2 linked regions of the Luteipulveratus mongoliensis genome follow. The main gene of each other region encodes a partner of the protein of the gene in region 2 in a complex. Links are inferred from orthologs where the notes say so. Each region holds a gene or a part of one and is shown on either strand. Other genes may lie near its edges. The genes, in order: hisF and hisH.

Region 1 (11,234 bases), 140 kb from region 2 along the record:
TCGCAGGTCGTCAACGTGCAGTTCGGCGCGCACAGCTCGTGGGCTGTTCTCGAGCTGGATGACACCGAGACGCTCGCGGTGATGGCGATCCAGCGGAATGACGGACAGCGTGCACTGGCAGAGGCACAGCGGCTCGCCGCTCTGGTCGAGGGACGCTCGCGGCCGTCTGCGTGACCGGTGTCAGTCGTCCAGGTCCTCCGCACGGGCCGGCACCTGGCCGCGCGCCTCGGCATAGGTCAGACCGGTGAGCATCAGCAGGTCGACCACGGTGGAGCGCATCTGAGCGCGAATCACCTCACCCGACAGCGATGTTCGGCGCGAGGCCAGCGAGCAACGACGGGCGATACGGACGAGCGCGTCGCGCGAGTCCTCGGGGTCTCGGCGAGCGGTGAGGTCGGTCGCCATCTCGCCCATCGTGGCCGCGAGGTCGTCGAGGATGTCGAGGTAGGACGGCGGAACCAGCTCGCCCACCCAGACTGCGACTGACGCTCGTCGCACGAGCACGCGCAGGTTGCGGATGGCCCGGTCAAGGGGCTCCTGGATGTCGGCGATCCCGACCACCGACGGTCCGTGCCTCCGCCGGAAGGGCGACTGCCGGGTGACCGCGATGCCCTCCGCCGTGGCTTCGCGCAGCTCGGTCAGCATCGACTCCGAGTCCCGCGCACGGTCCAGGGCGGTGTCGACACGGTCCTGGTCACGGCGGCGTACGGCGGTGGCGGTCTCGGCGAGCACATCGCTGAGCTCGGTGAGCACTTCGCCGGCCTTGACGCGCGGTCGGCGGATCGGTGAGGTCGGCGTGATGGTCGCGGCGATGATCGCCACGATGCCTCCGACCGCGGCGTCGAGCCAGCGGCTGAACGCCGTGCCCGGAGGGGCAACGAGGATCACCACGATCATTGACTGGACGCCCGCCTGGATCATGATGAGCCCGCCCGCGCCGAGCAGGACTGCCAGGCACATCGAGCAGACGACGACCACCGCCAGCTGCCACGCGCCCGTGCCGAAGATGTGCACGAACACGTCGCCGATAAAGACTCCGATGGCCACGCCGGCGGTGAGCTCGACCACCCGACGCAGGCGCTGGCCGTACGTCAGGCCAAGCGTGACCAGCACGGTCACCGGTGCGAAGAACGGTTGCGGATGGTCGAGCACGTCGTGCGCGATGACCCAGGCGAGTGCGCCGAACAACCCGCACTGCAGGATCAGGAAGAACCGGTTGCGCAGCCGGTCGGCACGCTCTCGCAAAGAGCGACGGGTGAGCTGGGGGCGAGGGTCGAGGCGCCGACCCCAGTCGCGTGCGAGCACCGTTGCGGCAGTGCTGTCCTCGGCAGGTGGAGGGGTCTCGCCGGACGGCTCCCGCGTGCTCATCGGTGACCTCCTCGACGTCGGGACGAGGCTACCGGCGTTGACGCTCGAACGCCCTTATCGGCGTGGTGCGCCGAACAGCCGAAGGGACATCACGTCCACGCCGCCTGCTGGCGCCGATTCGACGACCAGTCGGACGTATCGGCCAACCCCACGCAGGTGCTCGAACTCTTCGATGCCGACCGCCCGTGGGTCGAAGTCGATCAGGTCCTGGGGAGTGGTCGCCTTCCGGTAGGGCGTGGTGCCGCCCTTCCCCGTGCTGGTCGAGGCCAGCTGGCGCCAGCGCCTGCCGTCGGCGGACAGCTCCAGCCGGTACGCCGAGGCGAACCGAACGCCCCACTGCACGGCCGCGCGGTCCAGCGCTACCGGCTCGCCGAGGTCGATCGTGAACGCAGTGCCACGGCCGCCATCCGACCCGCTGCTCCAGCCGGTCGACGGGTCGTCGTCCACGGCCGCCGCTGGATCCTGGCCAGTCGTCGCCACGGCTCTGCATCCCATGGCCAGGTCCACCGTGGGCAGTCCGCCGGGCGCGTCTCCGACCTGTTGCAGGGCACGGACGAAGCCCGGGTAGTCGGCGGCCGGCTTGGGCGAGCCCCAGCCGGCCTGGGCCACGATGTGAGTGAGCCGGGTGGTGTACTCGGAGATGTGCTGCTCGGACTCCGCGTCGCCTGCGTCGCACCAGATGTGCATGGCGGTGCCCTGGTTGGCCGATCCGGTGATCGTGCGGAATGGGGAGGGGGTCTCTCCGTCCGCTCCCCAGTTCAAGAACTCATCGACCTGCCAGTTGTCGTAGGTCCACGGGGTGTCCTTGCGGTAGTCCCAGCCGCCGCCGGCCGCGTAGTAGGTGGGCGGGCTGCCACCGTTCATCACGGTGAAGCCCTGGTCGACCAGCCACTGAGGGTCCGCGCCGCGGGAGGTCCAGAAGTCGATGTTGATGGTGCTCGACGGCCGGACGACCGCGGTCTTGACCCCGACCAACCCGTCGTTCCACATCCGCATCGTCTTGCCGTGCGCGCGCACGATGTCGTTCGCCCAGTTCAGGAACCCGAGCACGCAGTCGTTGCCGGTCAGCTTGGACGCGTCTCCGTCTGAAGGCAGGTAGTGCGCCTTCGCGTAGGCGATGTACGCAGCGTTGTCCGACACTGAGTCGGCCTCGTCGCCGCCGATCATCCAGTAGCGGCCCGGGAAGAGCGGCAGGTACTCATCCAGCAGGTCCTTGATGAACGCGTAGACCTCGTCCTTGCTCAGGTCCAGGGTGGTCTTGGTGCCCGGCAGACCCAGCTCGGGGTGGACGGAGAGCACCTGGGTCATGTGTCCGGGGACGTCGATCTCAGGGATGATCTCGATGTGGTGCTGCTCCGCGAGCGCGATCAGGTCGCGCACCTGGCGCTTCGTCAGGAAGCCGTCCTTCGACACCACTTCGGGGTGCGTGCTGGACTCGATGCGGAAGCCCTCACTGTCCGACAGATGCAGGTGCAGGGTGTTGAGCTGCATGTACGCCATGTTGCGGATGGTGCCTTCGAGCCACTCGGGCGTGAAGTACTTGCGACCGTTGTCGACCATCAGCCCGCGATAGGGCTTCAGCGGCCAGTCCACGGCGGTGCCGCCCGCCACGACCGGCGACTGGTGCAGCAGCTGGAGCAGCGTACGAGTGCCCCGGAAGATGCCCGTCACAGCCGCCGCTGACAGGTCCATGACAGCGCCGGAGTCAAGGGTGTAGCCCTCGTCGCCGGTCGCCGGGTTCCTGTCGTCGGACAGTCGGAGCCGCAGATCGCCGGGGCGTGCAGCGCCGGTGACCACAGGTATCCGGCGGCCGGTCAGCGTGTGCAGGTCGGTCGCGAACAGGGCGGCGGTGCCGGCCAGCTTCGAGCGGTCGGCCCTGTCCAGGACGATGCGGCTCCGTACGCCGAAGCGGTACGCACCTCTACCGGCCGTCCACTGCTGGAGTCCGGGCACGGTCAGCGGTCGTGCTACCACCGCTTGACGGACGCCCGGGGTTCGCACGAAGCCCTCCGCCCGGGCCGAACCTGCCGGGGCGGTCGTGGCAGCCGCGACGAGGGCGGCCGTGCCGGTGACGAAGGTGCGTCGGGTGGGATGCGCCGGATGCATTGCGACTCCAGAAGGCAGGAGGAAGATGTCTATACAACTCCGGTCATCCTGGCCGTTCGATGCGCGAGCCGCAAGGGTCAGTCGGGATCAGTGCGGAAGAGCAGGTGGGCGTGGTCTCGCGTGTGATCAGCGGCGAAGACCGCCGCCTCCTGACGTGCCCAGCGTTCCCAGTTGGTGCCGAACGTGTCGCCGTCGCGTTCGAGCCCGCGCTTCATCCGCAGATCGTGCTCCGCCTCGAGCCACACTCGCACCGCGACGTCCTCGCGAGCCGACCCGACCGTGCAGGCGCAGCCCTCCACGACCACGAACCGGTGCTCGGGCACCTGCACGAGCTCGGCGTACCGTCCGCTCTGCCAGTCGAACCGGCGGTACGCCGCGGGCTCGCCCCGAGTGAGAGGGGTGAGCACCTGCGCGGACAGGAGGGCGGGAGCGGCGGCCAGGCCGTCCCAGCCGGGAAAGATGTCGTCCAGGTGCACGACGGGCGCATCGTCGAGGGCTCGCGAGACGAGCTGGGCGAGTGAGGACTTCCCCGAGCCGGCAGGCCCGTCGATCCCGACGATCACCGGGGCGCCGCGCGCTGCTCGGGCGAGGTCGGCGACTCGCTCGGCGTCGGCGGGGCGCGCGTGGTTCACACCCCAGACGTGATGGTCATCGGACACGGACGTCACCCTAGGCTGACGGCGTGAGCGTCGCCGTCCGTGTCATCCCGTGTCTCGATGTCGATGCCGGTCGTGTGGTCAAGGGCGTCAACTTCGACAACCTGCGCGACGCGGGCGATCCCGTCGAGCTGGCCGCCGTCTACGACCGGCAGGGCGCCGATGAGCTCACCTTCCTCGACGTCACCGCGTCATCGGCCGACCGCGAGACGACCTACGACGTCGTACGCCGGACGGCCGAGCAGGTCTTCATCCCGCTGACCGTCGGGGGAGGCGTACGCGCAGTCGGCGATGTCGACCTGCTGCTGCGCGCGGGCGCCGACAAGGTCGGCATCAACACCGGCGCCATCGCTCGCCCGGAGGTCATCGCTGAGATCGCCGACCGGTTCGGCTCTCAGGTGCTCGTGCTGTCCGCTGATGTACGCCGCTCGCCGGACGGCCGCTTCGAGGTCACCACCCACGGTGGTCGCCGGTCGGCCGGTCTCGAGGCGGTCGAGTGGTGCGTACGCGCGACAGAGCTGGGCGCCGGCGAGATCCTGCTGAACTCGATGGACGCGGACGGGACCAAGAACGGGTTCGACCTGGAGCTGATCCGGGCGGTGCGCGCCGAAGTGAGTGTGCCGCTGATCGCCAGCGGAGGAGCCGGCACACCGCAGCACTTCGTGGAAGCCGTGGAGGCGGGGGCCGACGCGGTCCTAGCGGCCTCGGTGTTCCACTTCCAGGAGATGACGATCGGCCAGGTCAAGGACGCCTTGCGCACCGCCGGCCACGAGGTCCGTTAGAGCCCCATCGTCGCTGACCGGTACGCCGCGACCGCGTCCGGAGGACCGTCGATCTCGACATCGGCCCTGGCACCATCCGCGCCGGCCCGGCCCGCGATGCTCAGCAGGATCTCGCCGGGAGCGCCCTTCAGCGTGACGGTCTGCTCGGGTCCGCTGCCGCGTCGCAGCACCGCCTCGCCGTGGCCGTCGCTCTGTGCCTCGACACCGACGTCGACCCCACGCAGCGTCATCTTGGCCATCCGCTGCACGACCGGCCACAGCTCTCGCTCAGCAGCTGAGGTCAGCTCGCGCCGCGCGCTCGGATCGACGCCGCGCAGCACGTCCTCGTGGTGGATGAAGAACTCACCCGTGTTGGCGACCTGGTCGATCGCGCCGATCCGGAACGGCGAAAGGAAGGGCGGCCCGGAGCGTACGGTCTGCACGAGCTGCTCCCACGGCTGCGCCGCGAGGCTGGACATCACCGAGTCGGTGTGGCTCGACAGCGCACTGACGAACATCCCGATCGCAGCGTCGGGACGCGACTCGCGCAGCACGAGATGGGCGGCGAGGTCACGGGTCGTCCAGCCCGCGCAGAGAGTGTCCGCGTCGGGCCCGACGAGCTCGAAGGTGTCGCAGAGCGCCTGTCGTTCCTGCTGAGCCAGAGATGCCATGGCGCCATGCTCTCGCGAATAACCGGTGGCGGTCGTGTCGGTACCGCGTGAGAGGCTGGAAGACGCGGTCGCACCGGCTTTGGGGAGTCGGTCTGCGGACCCGTCCACCCGCGGTACGAAAGGGATCTCGCCGTGACCTCGGCTGCTCAGACCAGGCCGGCACCTCGCCGTACCCTCCGCCGGGGCCTGCGCGTCATCGCGACCGGGTTCGGCGAGCAGCGCAAGGTGCTCGCCGTGGCCGTTCTCGGTTCGGCGATCTACGGGGTGATGACCGTCGCGATGGCGCGGGTGATCGCTCATCTGGTGTCCTCGATCGTCGAGCCGGCCGTTGCTGCGCGCTCGATCAGCGGCGGGCAGGTCTGGACGATCGTCTGGCAGATGACGCTGGCCGTGCTGCTCACGGTGGTCGGTGTGGTGCTGCGTCGGGTCGGTGCCGGCATCGCGTTCTTCAACCTCAACGCGTCCTACCGTCGACGGGTCACCCGCCAGTACCTCCGGCTCCCGCTCGCGTGGCACCACCGGCACCCGTCCGGCCAGCTGCTCTCCAACGCCAATGCCGATGTCGAGGCCACCTGGAACGTCTTCCAGCCGCTGCCCATGGCGATCGGTGTCCTCGTGATGCTGGCGGTGGGCTCGGTCGAGATGTTCCGTGTCGACCTGTGGCTGGCGTTGATCGGAATGCTCGTGTTCCCAGCGCTTTTCGTGGCCAACCTGGTCTTCCAGTCCCGCATGTCACCTCGTGTCACCCTCGCCCAGCAGCTGCGGGCGGAGGTCAGCGAGGTCGCCCACGAGAGCCTCGAGGCTGGGCTGCTGGTCAAGGCGATGGGTCGCGAGGAGCAGGAGACCGCGAGGTTCGCCGAGGTCACCAACCGGTTGCGAGTGGCCGCCGTCGAGGTCGGTCGGACGCGCGGCACCTTCGACCCGGTGATCGAGGCGATCCCGACGTTCGGCACGTTGGCCGTGCTCGCAGTGGGGACCGCTCGCGTGTCCTCCGGCGACCTCGACGCCGCCTCCGTGGTCCAGATCGCCTACCTCTTCTCCGTGCTCGCGTTCCCGGTCCGCTCGTTCGGCTGGGTGCTCGCCGAGCTGCCGCGCACCGTCAACGGCTGGGACCGCGTCGCCGGCGTCCTGCGCGCTCGCGGCGAGATGACGTACGGCGACCAGCCTCTCCCGTTCGACGGCCAGGGCGCGGTCGGACTGGAGGGCGTCTCGTACGCCTATGACGTCGCCGAGCGCTCCGACCTGGGCCGCGAGGGCGTGACCGGCTCGGAGTCGGCACCGACTGAGCGCGTCACTGCCGTCCGGGACGTCACCATCGAGATCCCGCCCGGGCAGACGACCGCGCTGGTCGGGCCCACGGGCTCCGGCAAGTCGACCCTCGTCAACATGGTGCTGCGGCTGGTCGATCCGACGGGCGGCGTGGTCGAGATCGACGGGCGCGACCTGCGCGAGGTCCGGCAGGGCGGCGTACCCGAGGTGGCGACGCTGGTCGCCCAGGAGACCTTCCTGTTCGACGACACCGTGGAGGGCAACGTCACACTCGGCCGGGACGCCGATGAGACGGATGTCGAGGACGCTCTGCGGGTCGCACAGGCATCCAAGTTTGTGGCGGAGCTCTCGGACGGCGCGCAGACCCGGGTGGGGGAGCGCGGTGCGAGCCTGTCCGGCGGACAGCGTCAGCGAATTGCGTTGGCACGTGCGGTGATTCGCCGGCCCCGGTTGCTGGTGCTCGACGATGCGACATCCGCCGTTGACCCGGCCATCGAGACAGCCATCCTCGACGGGCTGCGCGAGCGCAGTGACGGGATGACCGTGCTCGTCGTGGCCTACCGGAAGTCGACGATCGGCATGGCTGACCGGGTCGCCTACATCGAGCGTGGCCGGGTACTCGATCAGGGCACGCACTCTGAGCTGATGGACCGGTGCGAGGGCTACCGCCGGCTCGTCACCGCCTACACCCGCGAGGCTGAGGAACGCGCAGCCGTGGCGGCCGATGAGGAGGCGTCATGAGCGCGGACACCGCGACCTCGAGCGAGATCGGCGGCAGCGCCGAGCTGACGACCAGCCAGACGCTGCGTCGCGGCGTCCAGCTGTCACCGGAGCTGCGCAACGGTCTGCTCGTCACCCTGGCGCTCGCCCTGATCTCGACGCTCGGACGCGTCCTCGTGCCGTTCGTCGTCCAGCAGACCATCGACCACGGCATCATGGCCGACGGCGGTCCGGACACCGGCCTGGTCGTACGACTGGTGTGCCTCGCGGGGCTCGCCGTCGGGCTGACGGCCGTGACGTCGTACTTCGTCAACCTGCGGCTTTTCCGCGCCTCTGAGGGCGGTCTGGCCACACTGCGGGTGCGCGCCTTCCGACACATCCACGACCTGTCGGCCTTGACCCAGAACTCCGAACGCCGTGGCGCGCTGGTCTCGCGGGTCACCAGTGACGTCGACACGATCTCGCAGTTCGTGCAGTTCGGCGGGCTGATGTTCATCGTCTCGATCGGTCAGCTGACCGTCGCGACCGTGCTGATGGTCATCTACAGCCCGCTGCTGGCCGCGGTGGTCTGGATCTGCTTCATCCCGCTGTTCGTGGTCGTGCGCCGTTTCCAGGGGATGGTGGGTCGGGCCTACACCGGAGTTCGCGAACGCGTGGGCGACATGCTCGCGGCAATCTCGGAGTCGGTGGTCGGGGCGGTGACGATTCGGGCGTACGGCGTCGAGGAGCGCACCGGCGAGCGGATTGACCTCGCGATCGACCGGCACCGACGTGCGGCCATCCTGGCTCAGCTCAAGGCTGTTGCCGCGTTCACCTCCGGACAGCTGGTCGCCGGCCTGACGACCATGGCAGTGCTCGCGGTGGGTGCAGTGATGGCCGCGCACGGTGACCTCAGCCTGGGTGAGCTGCTCGCATTCTTGTTCCTGGTCAACCTCTTCACCCAGCCGGTGCAGACGGCGACCGAGATCCTCAACGAGATGCAGAACGCCATCGCCGGTTGGCGACGCGTCATCGGCGTGATCGACACTCCAGCCGATGTCAGCGACCCGGCCGACGACGGTGTCGAGCTGCCGCGTGGGCCGATCACGGTGGAGTTCGACGACGTGTCCTTCGCCTACCCGGGCGGCGAGACCGTGCTGTCCGACGTCTCGTTGACGATTCCGCCTCGGTCGCGCGTGGCCGTGGTGGGGGAGACGGGCTCGGGCAAGACGACGCTCGCCAAGCTCCTCACCCGACTGATGGACCCGGCGGGCGGGACCGTACGGCTGGACGGCGTCGACCTGCGTGATCTCCGCTTCTCGTCCTTGCGGTCGCGCGTGGTGATGGTGCCGCAGGAGGGCTTCCTCTTCGATGCCACGCTGCTGCACAACCTCAGGTTCGGTCGCCCGGACGCGAGCATCGAGGACGTCGAGCTGACTCTCACCGAGCTCGGACTGGACGGGTGGGTCGAGGGCTTGCCGCACGGTCTGGACACCGAGGTCGGCCAGCGCGGCGAGTCCCTGTCGGCCGGTGAGCGCCAGCTGGTCGCGCTCGCTCGCGCCTACCTCGCCGACCCTGATCTCCTGGTGCTCGACGAGGCCACCAGCGCAGTTGACCCCTCCACCGAGGTACGCATCCAGCGAGCCCTCGACGGTCTCACCACCGGCCGCACGTCGGTCGCCATCGCCCACCGGCTCTCCACCGCGGAAGCAGCCGATGAGGTGATCGTGGTCGACCGCGGTCGCGTCGTGCAGCGTGGGCCGCACGAGCAGCTCGTCCGGCAGCAGGACGGGGTCTATGCCCGTCTGCACGCGTCCTGGGCCCGCCAGCAGACCTGATCTCGGCTTCCCTGGGGTATCGATATTCGATAGTATCGAAAATCGATAGCATCAAATCTCGGGAGGCTCGGATGTTGACCCAGGACAAGCCCTTTGTGAGTCTGCGCGCCATGAACGCACTGGCTGCCCTTGTCGTCGTGCTCGGCTGGCTGGCGGCCGTGGGTGGCGTGGTGTACGCGATCAACGGTGCGACCCAGGCGGGCGGCTCGATCACCGTCTCTGCGCAGGTGCACGATCTGACCGGGACCACAGTTCGGGACAGCGTGCCGGCCGACGCAACGCTTCGTCCGACGGGGAGCCAGTCGGCGCTTCAGCTAGGGCTGCCGAACAGCGGTACGGACAGCTGGATGCACACCCCGGCCGACTCCTGGTTGCTCACGACAGGGGACTCCTCCGTTGCTGAACAGCTCCTGTCGCGCGGCGACGCGGTCATCTGGGGCCTGAGCGCTCTGGCGGCGGGCTACGCGCTGCGCGCCCTGATCCTGTCCATCAGCGCTGGCCGACCGTTCGCCGAGGGCAACGCTCGCCGCATTGCCACCATGGGCGTTCTGGCGGTGGCAGCGTGCTGGGCCGGGTCTGCCTCGACGGGTGCTGCGGCCGTCGTGGTTGCCGATCGAGTGGGCGTGACGTCACAGGTGAACGGCGTCCTGTCGTTCTCGCTCCTGCCGCTGGTGGTCCTGCCCTTCGTCCTGGTTCTCGCCGAGGCGTTCCGGCGCGGCGGGGAGCTGGCGCGCGACGTCGACGGCCTCGTGTGATGGCAGCTCCCGAGCACCGGGTCACCTGCCATCTCGACCGATTGCTCGAGGAGCGCGGCATGACCCTGACTGAGCTGGCCGAACGTGTCGGCGTCACGGTGGTCAACTTGTCGGTGCTCAAGAACGACCGAGCCAAGGCGATCCGGTTCTCGACACTGACTGGCATCTGCGAGGTTCTCCGGTGCGAGCCGGGCGACGTCCTCTCGCTGCGCGCCGCACCCTGAACGAGCGGTGTCGGTCCTGACCACCAGGATGGCCGGATGAACAGAGCGCAGCTCGAGGCCGACCTCGTGACCTACTACGACAGCGAGGCGGCCGAACGCACGGTGCGCGCACTGCCGCCCGAGCGAGAGGCCGCGCGGTCGTCGTACGCCGACCTGCTCGGTCGCGAGAACCGCGCCTCGGTGCTGGAGATCGGTTCCGGTCCGGGTCGGGACGGTGTGGCGCTGCGTGACACCGGTCTGCGCTACACCGGCGTCGACCTCGCGCCGGAGAGCGTCGCGCTGTGCCGTCAGGAAGGGCTGGACGTCCACGTCGCCTCGGTGCACGAGCTGCCGTTCGAGGACGACGCGTTCGAGGCCGGCTGGACGATGAGCACCCTGCTGCACGTACCCGACACGGACCTCGACTCCGCGCTCGGCGAGATCGTCCGTGTGCTGCGACCCGGAGCTCCGTTGGCGGTCGGCGTCTGGGGTGCAGCGCAGTCGCGCGAGGAGACCTGGGACGAGGGCACCGGGTTCGGGCCGCGGTTCTTCAGCCTCCGCAGCGACGCCGACCTGCGGGAGCAGCTCGCGTCGTACGGCGAGATCGAGGAGTTCCGCACCTGGCCCGGACACGGCGGTCTCCACTACCAGTGGGCCGTGCTGCGCTGCCGCTGATCGACGCAGGGGCACCCTCAAACCCAGGCGACTCGCCACCTCGCAGATGCCTCCCCTACGTGGGGGTCACTCTCGACGTAGCGAGTCACTTTGCGGATGCAAAAGAAGGCCGGCCGTGGTCCGTCCCGATCCGCGCCACGTCCAACCGCTGTACTCCTGCCGACCGGCCATCGTGAACAATGGCCGGGTGCCTGACGAGACCGCTCTGCCCCCGGACGTCGCCGCGCGTCTGA
Region 2 (11,501 bases):
TACGCCGCCGTGCCCTCGATCCCACAGGTCCCGGAGATCTACGACCTCGAGGACGCTCAGGTCGACGCCGGGCTGGCGACCGCCAACCTCATCAAGATCGAGGTCAACAAGGACGGCACCGCTGAGTTCTCGCTGCCACGGATGGAGGTCGGCCAGGGCATCACGACGTCCACCGCGATGATCATCGCCGAGGAGCTCGACCTCCCCGTCAGCAAGGTCACGGTCAAGCTCGCACCTGCCCGCCCGGAGCTGCTGTTCAACCAGCTCACCGGTGGCTCCAACACCACGGTCTCGACGTTCACCCCGATCCGCGTCGCCGCCGCGATCGCCAAGGGCGCACTGCTCGAGGCCGCTGCCATCGAGCTCGGCTCGGTCGTCACGCGGCTGAAGTCGAAGGCCGGTGTCATCTCCGCGCCGAACGGCAAGTCGGTGACCTACGGCGAGCTGGCCGAAGCAGCCGCCAGCAAGGTCGTGAAGAAGGTCGAGGTGGAGCTCAAGCCCAGGTCGGAGTTCAGCGTGATCGGCAAGCCGGTCAAGCGGCTCGACGCGCGCGACATCGTGACGGGCAAGAAGAAGTTCGTCACCGACCTGGACATCCCAGGCGCGTTGCCGACGATGCTGTGCCGCGCTCCCGGGCTGAACGGCTCGCCCAAGGCCGTCCGCAACCTACGGGTCGTGCTTGCGATGCCGGGCGTCACGGACGTGACCATGATCGACACCGGGGTCGCCGTACGAGCTGAGACGTTCGGCCAGTGCATCGACGCCATCCGCGCGCTCGATGTCGACTGGGGCTCCGGCAAGGTCGAGGGCGAGGACGACGCGTCCATGCTCGCGCACCTGCGCAAGGCCGAGCTCCCGCTCGTGGTCCCCAAGGTGCCCATCCTGGCTGGTCAGGTCGAGGCATCGTTCGAGTTCATGTTCCGCAGCAGTGCGGCGCTCGAGCCGAACTGCGCGATCGCCGACGTACGACCGGACAAGGCCACGATCTGGGCCGGGCTCAAGGCGCCGATCGTCGCGCAGGGCCACGTCGCCGAGGCCGTCGGGCTGCCTCTGACCTCCGTCACGGTCAACGTGGTGACCGGCGGCGGTTCGTTCGGGCACAAGCTGTTCGACGACGCAGCGGTCGAGGCGGCCAAGGTCTCCAAGGCCATGGCCAAGCCGGTCAAGCTGATGTGGCACCGCGCGGACGAGCCCCGCCAGGGTCGGATGCACCCGATGGCGACCTCACGCATCCGGGCGACCTATCTGGCCGGGCAGGTGCTGACGTTCGAGCAGCGGCACACCAGCGTCGCGACCGACTTCAGTCACGGGTTCGGCGAGATGATCATCGCGACCGCGGCCAAGCTGCCGCCCGGTGCCGTGGGCCTTGGGCTGTCGGAGACGATCTTCACGCTCACCCAGGAGCTGCCCTACAACTTCGGCGTCGTCACCCAGCTGCTCAGCGAGACCGACCAGCGGTTCAACACCGGCAGCATGCGGGCGATCTACTCCCCCGACGTCGCCTGCGCCAACGAGCTGGTCATCGACATGCTCGCCAAGAAGCTCGGCAAGGACCCGCTGGCCATGCGGCTCGCCTTCTTGAAGGACGCCCGGATCAAGCGCGTGCTGCAGAAGGCCGCCGAGGTCGGCAAGTGGGGACGCCCGATGGCGCCGGGGACCGCACAGGGCATCGCGATCCACCGTGAGTACAAGGGCGCGACCGCCTGCCTCGTCGAGATCGACTGCCGTCCTGCGACGGTCAACCGCAAGGTCCCCAACGGCGTCACAGGCCCCCGGGTGACCAAGGCCGTGATCGCGGTCGATGCCGGCCTGGTCGTCAACCCGGCTGGCCTGAAGGCACAGATGCTGGGTGGCCTGTCGGACGGCATCGGTCTCGCGCTGACCAACAGCACCCACCTCAAGGACGGTCACTTCCTCGAGGCCAGCTGGGACAACTACTTCTACACGCGGCAGTGGAACACGCCGCTGGAGTTCGAGTGCGTGGTCATGCCACCGGAGACCGACCAGCCTGGCGGAGCAGGTGAGGCGGGCGTACCCGCCTCGGTCGCAGCGGTCGCGTGCGCCTACGCCCGCGCGACCGGCAAGGTGCCGACCCGCTTCCCGATCAACCACAACACGCTCTCGTTCGAGCCCAAGCCGTTCATCCCGTCCGTCCCCGAGTCGCCGGTCGACGGCCTCGCCCACACCTTCTGAGGAAGCCATGACTGAGCAGACCTTCATCCTCAACGGCAAGCGCGTCTCGGTCGACGTGGACGACGACGTACGCGTCCTGTGGGTTCTCCGTGACGTCCTCAAGATGACGGGCCCGAAGTACGGCTGCGGCATCAACGTGTGCAAGGCGTGCACCTCGCACGTCAACGGCAAGGCGTTCAACCCGTGCTCGGTGCGCGTCGGCGACCTCAAGTCGACGGACGAGGTCACCACGATCGAGGGCCTTGCCGACACCGCCGACGGTGACCTGCACCCGATGCAGCAGGCCTGGCTGGAGACCGACGTCGCCCAGTGTGGCTACTGCCAGCCCGGCCAGATCATGGCCGCCGTCGCCAAGGTGAAGCAGGCCAAGGCCGAGGGGCGCGAGATCTCCGACGCCGACCTGGACGAGATCCGCAACGTCTGCCGGTGCGGCACCTACGTCCGGATCCGCGAGGCGATCAAGGCCGGCGCGGCGAACATGTGACCGGGCGCTCAGATGCGTGACGTTCTTCCTGAGCTGGCCGAGCACTGGAGGGCGGGACGGCCGGTCGCGGTGGCGACGGTCGTCTCGACCTCCAGCTCGGCGCCCCGGCCTGCCGGTACGTCGATGGTCGTGCTGCCTGCCGGCGACGTCCTCGGATCGGTCTCGGGCGGATGTGTGGACGGCGACGCCTATGAGCAGGCGACGGAGGTGCTGCGCTCCCGTGCTCCCGTGCTCCGGCACTACGGCGTGAGCGACAGCAACGCCTTCGCCGTAGGACTCACCTGCGGCGGCACGATCGAGGTCTTCACGCAGTATGTCGACGCCGAGTCCGCGCCGTGGTTCGGCGAGGTGGCGGACGCGGTGGCAGCCGGAACACCCGTTGCGGTCGCCACCGTGGTCGCCGACCGCGAACCCGGACGCGTCGGCCGATGCCTCGTCGTGAGTCCCGACACCGGCCTCGATGTCGGCGGGCTCGGCTCGGTCCGTCTGGACGAGGCAGTGGCGCGGGCCGCTGATGGACTGCTCCGCGACGGCGCGAGTGGCACTCTCACGTTCGGTCCGGACGGCGAACAGGGAGACGCCACAAGGGTTTTCGTGTGGACAGCCATGCCTGCGCCACGGATGCTGGTGTTCGGCGCCAACGAGTTCGCGACGGCCTTGGCCGGTATGGGTTCGTTCATGGGCTACCGCGTCACGGCCTGTGACGCCCGCCCGGTCTTCGCTACGCCGTCGCGCTTTCCCGCCGCCGATGAGGTCGTGGCGAAGTGGCCGCACCGCTACCTCGCGGAGGAGTCCGAGGCCGGTCGGCTGGACGACCGCACCGTCATCTGCGTCCTGACTCACGATCCCAAGTTCGACGTACCCGTGCTCGAGGTGGCGTTACGACTGCCGCACGTCGCGTACGTCGGTGCCATGGGCTCGCGACTGACCCACACTGACCGTCTGGACCGGTTGCGCGAGGCCGGTCTCTCGGAGGGTCAGCTCGCTCGCCTGTCGAGCCCCTTGGGACTGGACCTCGGAGCCCGCACGCCGGCCGAGACCGCGGTCAGTATCGCCGCCGAGATCCTGGCGCTGCGATCCGGAGCCTCTGGCGCCCGACTGTCGGCCCACTCGGGTCCGATCCATCGGGATGCCGACTGGAGCCCCGCTCAGATCGACGCCCGGCTGATCGGCGCCGGCGTGTGTCGCTGAGCGCCCCACCCGCTCAGCGATCGGCTCGTTGGACGAGCGCTTCGGCGATCTCTTCCTGGATCAGATCCATGTTGATCATGGCCCCGGAGAGATTGCCCGAGGCAGCGGCGTTGATGACCTGCAGCTTGAGGTCAGCCGTGTTGCCGACGGCCCACACGCCCTCGACACTGGACCGCCCGACCTCGTCGACCGTGACGTGCCGGCCGATGCCGGGCAGCTCGGTCAGGTCGACGCCCAGCTGATGGGCCAGGTCGGTCGGCACCTCCATCCGAGTCGCCACAGCCAGTGCGTCGAACGGCACGTGCTCGCCGCCCTCCAGCCGTACGCCGGTCAGCCGGTCGTCGGCCACGGTCACCTCCACCACACGGCCGGTGCGCAGCACGATGCCGCGGGCGAGTAGCCCAGCCTTCTCGTCCGCCGGGATATCGATGTCGTTGACCAGCACCGTGACGTCGCCGGAGAGCTGACGGAACAGCTGTGCCTGGTGCGCAGCCATCGGGCCGGTCGCCAGGACGCCGATGCGCTGGTCCCGCACCTCCCAGCCGTGGCAGTACGGGCAGTGCACGACGTCCTTGCCGAATCGTGCCTGCAGTCCCAGGATGCCCGGCAGCACGTCGCGCAGACCCAGCGCGAGGACGACTCGACGGGCGCGCACCTGCCGCCCGGAAGCCGTACGCGCCTCGAATCCGCCTGGCACCTGGGCGATCTCGGTGACTCGATCATCGGCGATCTCGACGCCGTAGCTCTTCACCTCACGACGCCCGATCTCGAGCAGCTCCCGCGGCGGCAGCCCGTCACGGGAGAGGAACGCCTGCATGTGTGCCGCCGGGGCATTGCGGGGCTCCCCCGCGTCCACGACCAGCGCCGATCGCCGCATGCGGCCGAGAGTGAGAGCGGCGGACAGGCCGGCGGCACCGCCGCCGATCACGAGGACGTCGTACTGCGCTGAGTTCGTCATGCTCACGAGAGTGCGCCCGACTCGCACCGCCGGGCAACTTGTGTTGCCGTAATGGCAATTTGCGAATGGGCGTTGTACGACGGGTGTGCAGCGTCGATCTCAACGTCGAGCCGATGTGTTGAACGCCTGTCTCGGCGAGCCTGGATGACATGAATACAGCACTCACACAGATGGCCACCGACTACCACGATCACTGGGACGGCCCGCCGTGGCCGTTCTTCCCGATCATCCCGTTGCTCGTCATCGGGACGATCATCTTCTTCGCCTCACGCCGTTGGCGGGGCGGTCGCTACGACGCGGCCGGCACCGTGCGTGACCTCTACGCTCGCGGCGAGATCAGCGCCGATGAGATGCGACAGCGGCTCGACGCCCTGAAGGCCAACAAGCGCTGATGCGTCATGTCCGCCAGGGCAGCTGACGCGAGCGTCCTCACCACCAGGCAGGAGCAGAAGGTTCGAGCGTCATGGCGCTCGAACCTTCTGCGGTCCTGTGCGTCAGGGCTGGGCGGTGCGCAGCGAGAACGCCAGACCGTCGATGCGCGCTCGGGTCTCGCCGTCAGTGGCGATGCGTTCGCCGATCCGGGTGGCCAGGGCCTGCAGCTGCTCGGTGGCCAGACCCGGACGGACGGTGAGCGCGATCCGTAGAACGCCTGGCCCGGCCTCGCCGCCATCCTCACAAGCGACGGAGTCAACGTCGGCCTCATCGGCGACGGCCCGCGAAACGGCTTGTGCCACAAAGGGATCCAGATGGGCAGGCAACCAGCTCGCCTCCTGCGCGAGGGACCACACCATGCTCGGCCGGAGCGTCGTGACCCTCGGTGAGGCCAGGTCGAGGACCATCACGTCGCACCGCTCGGAGACTGCCGCCTGCGCGGCGCGAGCAGCCGTGACCGGCGACGGCCGTGCAGAGCTGTCCCACGCGAGCAGCGCCTCGACCCCGGAGAACACCGGCAGCGCGCGCTGCCCGTCAGGAGCGGTCAGCGTGACGACGGCCATGTCGGTCGACTTCTCGACAGCGAGCGGGCCTGACTCATCGACCTCACCTGGCGCCGCGACGATCGGCACGATCAGGCGCGCTGCGCCGACCGCTCGCATCAGAGCCTGCTCGTCGGTCGGGTCGGCCAACGCGGTCAGCAGAGCGGGATCGGCTGATCCGGAGTCGTCGTCGAAGCCCGTGCTGCCGAGACTCCGGCCCGACCACTCCTGACCCGCCGAGTCCGCGGCGGGGTCGCTGTCCGTCACGGCAAGCCGGCCGCGTCAAGAGCCTCGGGCAACGTGAAAGCCCCACGGTAGAGCGCGGATCCGATGATCGCGCCTTCCACACCGTCGCTGACAAGGCCGCGCAACGCTTCGAGGTCCTCGATCGTCGAGATGCCACCGGAGGCCACGACCGGGCGGGTGGTGCGAGCGCAGACGTCCTTGAGGAGGCCGACGTTGGGGCCTTGCAGCATGCCGTCCTTGGCGACGTCAGTCACGACGTAGCGGCTGCACCCCTCGGCGTCGAGACGCTCGAGCGTCTCCCAGAGATCACCGCCCTCGCGCGTCCATCCGCGTGCGGCGAGGGTCGTACCGCGTACGTCGAGACCTACCGCGACCTGGTCGCCGTACGTCGCGATCGCCTGCCGGGTCCACTCCGGGTCCTCGAGAGCCGCGGTGCCGACATTGACCCGGCGACAGCCGGTGGCCAGCGCTGCCTTGAGCGACTCCTCGTCACGGATGCCGCCGGACATCTCGACCTTGATGTCGAGCCGGCCGACGATCTCAGCGAGCAGCTCACGGTTGGAGCCCCGGCCGAACGCCGCGTCCAGGTCGACGAGGTGGATCCACTCGGCCCCCTGGTCCTGCCAGGCCTGGGCGGCCTCCCACGGGTCGCCGAACTGTCCGCCCGTGCCGGCGACGCCCTGCACGAGCTGGACGGCCTGACCTCCGGCTACGTCGACAGCGGGCAAGAGCTCCAGACGAGACTTCGTCACTGAGTTGTCCTTTCGTTCATGGCCATTCGTCAATGCTCAGAGAGTCTGGAGCCAGGTGGACAGCAGCTGCGCACCGGCGTCTCCGGACTTCTCTGGGTGGAACTGGGTCGCGCTCACCGGGCCGTCCTCGACCGCGGCGACGAACCGGCTCCCGTGCGTGGCCCACGTCGTCAGTGGCGCACCGCCCTGACGGGTCGCGGCCTTGTCCGCGGCGTAGGAGTGCACGAAGTAGAACCGCTCCCCCGCCAGACCCTTGAGCAGCACGCTCTCCGCGGGAGGCTCGACCGACGACCAACCCATGTGGGGTACGACCGGGCCGGCCAGCCGGCGTACGACGCCTGGCCAGTGGGCCAGGCCAGGGTGGGTGGCGATCGCGCTCGTCTCGGTCGAGTCCGCGAACAGCGCTTGCATGCCGACGCAGACGCCGAGCACCGGAGCTCCCGCCGCGATGCGCTCCCGCACGAGGGTGTCACCGCCGACGTCGACGAGTCCCTGGACGCACGCGTGGAAGTTGCCGACGCCGGGGACGTAGAGGCCGTCCGCGCGGCGCACTGCAGCGGGGTCTGCGGTCAGAGTCACCTCGGCGCCGACGCGCTCCAGCATCCGCACAACTGACCGGACGTTGCCGCTGCCGTAGTCCAGGACCACGATACGACGGCTCACTCCAGGCCCTCCTGCTCCGCGCGAATTGCCCTGTCCTCGCCCACTACTCGCTCGAACCGAGCGATGTCGCGCTCGTCGGGCGTCACGAGTACGGCGTCCTCCTGCGTCGGAACGCCACTGCCGGCGAGCAGTCGTCCGGCTGGCAATGCGAGGCCGTCCACCAGGTCGCGCAGCAGGTCCATCGGCTGGCCTTCGTCGGAGCGCATGAGAGAGCGCACGCCTGTTGACTCGCCTGAGGCGACGCCTGCCACATCGAGCAGGTCCTCGACCCGCATCGGCGAAAGCCCTTGCACGCGCACTGCGCCCCGACCGGACTCCCACACGAACCACCGTGGGATGACGCGCCAGCCACGTCGGTGGGCGATGACGACCGCCCGCTTGTCGAGGACGAAGAAGCCCAGGGCAGCTCGGAAGCCGTGCGGGATCGGCCGGTTGGCCAGCATGGTCAGTCCGTCGTCATAGGGCGGCTTGGCGGCCGACTCCCCTGCCGGCACGACCGCGGTCCAGCCGCCGACCGGGACGACATAGGCCGGCACCGTGCCCCGAGCGACCCAGCTGCCGATCCGCTTGGCGTCACCCTGGAGCAGCAGCAGGCCCGGCAGGGTGGACGACGCCGCGGACATCTCAGAGCGCCCCCTTGGCACTGGGTATCCCCTTGACCCGCGGATCGAGGGCAACAGCTGCACGCAAGGCTCGCGCGACGGCCTTGAACTGGGCCTCCACGATGTGGTGTGGGTCGCGACCGGACAGGACGCGTACGTGCAGGGCGATGCCCGCGTGGTGCGCGAACGACTCGAACACGTGCTGGGTGAGCGAGCCGGTATAGGTGCCGCCGATGATCGCGTAGACCTGACCCTCGGGCTCGCCCGTGTGCACGACATAGGGCCGGCCCGCCACATCGACGACCGCGAGGACGAGGGCCTCATCGAGGGGCACCGTGGCATCGCCGAAGCGGGCGATGCCCGACTTGTCGCCCAGCGCCTCGCGCAGCGCGTCACCAAGGACGATCGCGGTGTCCTCGACGGTGTGGTGGGCGTCCACGTCGAGGTCGCCCTTGGCCTCGACGCGGAGGTCGATCAGGCTGTGCTTGGCCAGGCTCTCGAGCATGTGGTCGTAGAACCGCACGCCGGTGCTGATCTCGGCTGTGCCCGACCCGTCGAGGTCCAGCCACAGGTCGACCGAGCTCTCCTTGGTCGTACGCGTGATCTGAGCTGTGCGAGTCACGACGGCTCCTGTCTGTGGCTGGGGTCGAGCGCTGCCAGGGCAGCGAGTACGGCGTCGGTCTCCTCCGGTGTCCCGGCCGTGATCCGAAGGTGGTGCGCAATGCCGACATCACGAACCAGGACACCCTGGTCGAGCAGAGCCTGCCAGGTCTGTCCGGCGTCGGCGAGGCCACCCACCAGAACGAAGTTGGCGTCGCTGGGCACGGGAGCCAGCCCGAGTGCCGCGACTCCCTCCACGAGCCGGTCTCGCTCGGCCTTGATGACCTTGATCATGCCGAGCATCGTGTCGGCGTGCTCCAAGGCCGCGAGCGCCACCGCCTGGGTCACGCTGGACAGGTGGTAGGGCAGGCGGACCAGGCGCAGCAGGTCGGTGAGCTCGGGCGATGCCGCGAGGTAACCCAGGCGGACTCCCGCAAAGGCAAAGGCCTTGCTCATCGTGCGCGTCACGACGAGACGGTCGCGACCCTCCAGCAGGGTCGTTGCGCTGGGTGTGCCCGGGCGAGCGAACTCGGCGTACGCCTCGTCCACCACGACGATCGCGTGCGGCGCCGCGTCATAGACAGCCTTGACGACCTCCAGCGACAGCGCCGTGCCGGTGGGGTTGTTGGGCGAGCACAGGAACACCAGGTCCGGCTGGGTCTCACGAGCCTGGGTGACCGCCGTCTCGAGATCCAGGTCGAAGATCCCGCTCGGGGCTCCCCTCAGCCCGTCCACCCAGGTCGTTCCGACTCCGCGACTGATGATCGGGTGCATGGAGTACGACGGCGTGAAGCCCAGCGCGGTCCGCCCCTGACCGCCGAAGGCCTGGACGAGATGCGACAGCACCTCGTTGCTGCCGTTGCCCGCCCAGAGGTGGTCAGCGGTCAACGTCACGCCGGTCGTCTCAGTCAGGTAGGACGCCAAAGCCGTTCGTAGCTGGGCGAACTCGCGATCCGGATAGCGGTTGAGCCCGGGCGCCACAGCCGCCACACGCTCGAGGATCGTCTGTACGACAACGGCCGGGACGTCGTACGACGACTCGTTGGTGTTGAGGGCCACGGGCACCTCGAGCTGGGGCGCGCCATACGGCGTACGGCCCTGCAGGTCTTCCCTGAGCAGCGCCCGGATCTCAGACATCAGCGTCGAACCGCGCTGTCACGGCCTCGCCATGGGCCGGAAGGTCCTCGGCCGCGGCCAGCGTCGTGACCGTGCTGGCGACATCGCGCAGCGCGTCCTGGGTGTAGTCGATGACGTGGATGCCGCGCAGGAACGACTGAACCGACAGGCCCGAGCTGTGGCACGCACAGCCACCGGTCGGGAGCACGTGGTTGGAGCCGGCGGCGTAGTCGCCCAGGCTCACCGGGGCGTACGCACCGACGAAGATCGCACCCGCGTTGTGCACCCGGGCTGCCACCGCCGCCGCGTCGCGGGTCTGGATCTCCAGGTGCTCGGCGGCGTAGGCGTCCACGACCCGGAGCCCGTCCTCGATGGTGTCGACGAGGACGATGCTCGACTGGGCGCCACCGAGGGAGGTACGGATTCGCTCGGCGTGCTTGGTCGCCGCGACCCGTCGCTCCAGGGCAGCCTCGACCTGCGTGGCGAGCTGGTCGCTGTCGGTGACCAGCACCGCCGCAGCGAGATTGTCGTGCTCGGCCTGACTGATCAGGTCAGCGGCGACGTGCTCGGGATCCGCGCTGTCGTCCGCCAGGATGGCGATCTCGGTCGGGCCGGCCTCGGAGTCGATCCCGATCAGACCCTTGAGCAGCCGCTTGGCAGCCACGACGTAGATGTTGCCCGGTCCGGTCACCAGGCTGACGGGCTCGCAGACCACCGTCCCGTCGTCCTCGCGGGCGCCGTAGGTGAACATGGCGATCGCCTGGGCGCCGCCGACGGCATAGACCTCGTCCACGCCGAGCAGCTCGCAGGCCGCGAGGATCGTCGGGTCCGGATAGCCCGCGAAGACACCGGTGTTGGAACGCTGCGGCGGACTGGCAACGGCCAGCGACGGCACCGCGGCCGCCTGCGCCGGGACGACGTTCATCACGACACTGCTGGCCAGGACGGCCACCCCGCCCGGCACATAGAGCCCCACCCGGTCGACGGGGACCCAGCGCTCGGTCACCGTGCCACCCGGAGCGACCTGCGTGGTCGTGTCAGTGCGTCGCTGGTCCTCGTGCACGGCCCGCGCCCGGCGGGTGGCCTCCGTGAGCGCCGCCCGGATGTCCGGGTCGAGCTGCTCGAGAGCGGCGGTCAGCACGGCGGCCGGCACCCGCAGGGCCTCGGGACGAACCTTGTCGAACCGCTCAGACAGGTCACGCAGCGCGTCAGCACCGTGATGCTGCACCTGCTCACAGATCGGTCGTACGACGTCGAGGGCAGCCTCGACGTCGAAGCCGGCCCGGGGCAAGGTGTCGCGCAGACCGCGAGCGTCCAAGGACGCCAGGGCGGGACCGCGCAGATCGGTACGAGAGATCACCCGCCAAGTTTACGAAGCGACCCGCTCGCGCTGCCGGGCCATCTCAGGCGGCGGCCGCCGGGCCATGCTCACGAGCGCGACATCAACGCTCCGCACTGGGTACGCCGGCCTGACCTGTCAGGCGTTGTCGGTGCCGTTGTCACGAGGCGGAGTGCCGTAGAGGCACTCGTCGACCACGGACCGGGCCCGTCGAGCCGCGCGACGGTAATCGTCGTGCAGCACCGGGCCTGAACCGGCCTCGAGCCCGAGGATCCGGCCGATGCCGTCGCCGTCACGCAGGTCGCTCGGCAGTGAGTCCACCGGCCGCCCGCGCCACAGGACCGACGCATTGCGCAGCCGGGTCGCCAGGACCCACGCTTCCC

What was found.
Region 1: the proteins of hisH (region 2) and hisF are in contact, whole or in part, in a crystal structure (PDB 6RU0), measured with the Thermotoga maritima proteins. The link is inferred for Luteipulveratus mongoliensis from one-to-one orthologs. Residues at the interface, in WP_004080484.1 of Thermotoga maritima: Asn15, Arg18, Arg22, Arg117, Leu118, Pro119, His120, Met121, Gly122, Trp123, Asn124, Asn134, Gly135, Tyr136, Tyr138, Val140, Tyr158, Glu180, Lys181, Ser182, Ser183, Lys184, Ile185; in WP_004080486.1 of Thermotoga maritima: Met1, Leu2, Ala3, Arg5, Ser40, Glu41, Asp45, Glu46, Ala70, Glu71, Ile73, Asp74, Ile75, Pro76, Phe77, Asp98, Lys99, Ser122, Gln123, Glu161, Thr195, Leu196, Asn247, Arg249, Glu251.

What each region holds. Positions count from the first base shown.
Region 1 is NZ_CP011112.1:2,946,312-2,957,545, forward strand. The notes cover bases 3,308-6,034. They hold hisF (imidazole glycerol phosphate synthase subunit HisF), read left to right. Parts: upstream 3,308-4,156; coding sequence 4,157-4,912; downstream 4,913-6,034. Other genes in these bases: VV02_RS14060 (family 20 glycosylhydrolase), read right to left, coding at 3,308-3,474; VV02_RS14065 (nucleoside/nucleotide kinase family protein), read right to left, coding at 3,552-4,133; VV02_RS14075 (TIGR03085 family metal-binding protein), read right to left, coding at 4,909-5,562; VV02_RS14080 (ABC transporter ATP-binding protein), read left to right, coding at 5,695-6,034. Outside these bases: VV02_RS14050 (PH domain-containing protein), read left to right, coding at 1-174; VV02_RS14055 (FUSC family protein), read right to left, coding at 181-1,368; more of VV02_RS14060, read right to left, coding at 1,423-3,307; more of VV02_RS14080, read left to right, coding at 6,035-7,572; VV02_RS14085 (ABC transporter ATP-binding protein), read left to right, coding at 7,569-9,368; VV02_RS14090 (DUF2975 domain-containing protein), read left to right, coding at 9,440-10,123; VV02_RS14095 (helix-turn-helix domain-containing protein), read left to right, coding at 10,123-10,347; VV02_RS14100 (class I SAM-dependent methyltransferase), read left to right, coding at 10,384-11,001; hisI (phosphoribosyl-AMP cyclohydrolase), read left to right, coding at 11,189-11,234.
Region 2 is NZ_CP011112.1:2,808,549-2,820,049, reverse strand. What follows is about bases 5,649-8,642. They hold hisH (imidazole glycerol phosphate synthase subunit HisH), read right to left. Parts: upstream 7,462-8,642; coding sequence 6,835-7,461; downstream 5,649-6,834. Other genes in these bases: hisB (imidazoleglycerol-phosphate dehydratase HisB), read right to left, coding at 8,086-8,642; VV02_RS13435 (hypothetical protein), read right to left, coding at 7,458-8,084; priA (bifunctional 1-(5-phosphoribosyl)-5-((5-phosphoribosylamino)methylideneamino)imidazole-4-carboxamide isomerase/phosphoribosylanthranilate isomerase PriA), read right to left, coding at 6,064-6,798; VV02_RS13450 (SseB family protein), read right to left, coding at 5,649-6,067. In the rest of the region: VV02_RS13475 (molybdopterin cofactor-binding domain-containing protein), read left to right, coding at 1-2,193; VV02_RS13470 ((2Fe-2S)-binding protein), read left to right, coding at 2,201-2,677; VV02_RS13465 (XdhC family protein), read left to right, coding at 2,690-3,868; VV02_RS13460 (NAD(P)/FAD-dependent oxidoreductase), read right to left, coding at 3,882-4,826; VV02_RS13455 (SHOCT domain-containing protein), read left to right, coding at 4,976-5,218; more of VV02_RS13450, read right to left, coding at 5,321-5,648; more of hisB, read right to left, coding at 8,643-8,685; VV02_RS13425 (histidinol-phosphate transaminase), read right to left, coding at 8,682-9,800; hisD (histidinol dehydrogenase), read right to left, coding at 9,793-11,139; VV02_RS13415 (bifunctional [glutamine synthetase] adenylyltransferase/[glutamine synthetase]-adenylyl-L-tyrosine phosphorylase), read right to left, coding at 11,257-11,501. UniProt on the Escherichia coli protein: IGPS catalyzes the conversion of PRFAR and glutamine to IGP, AICAR and glutamate. The HisH subunit catalyzes the hydrolysis of glutamine to glutamate and ammonia as part of the synthesis of IGP and AICAR.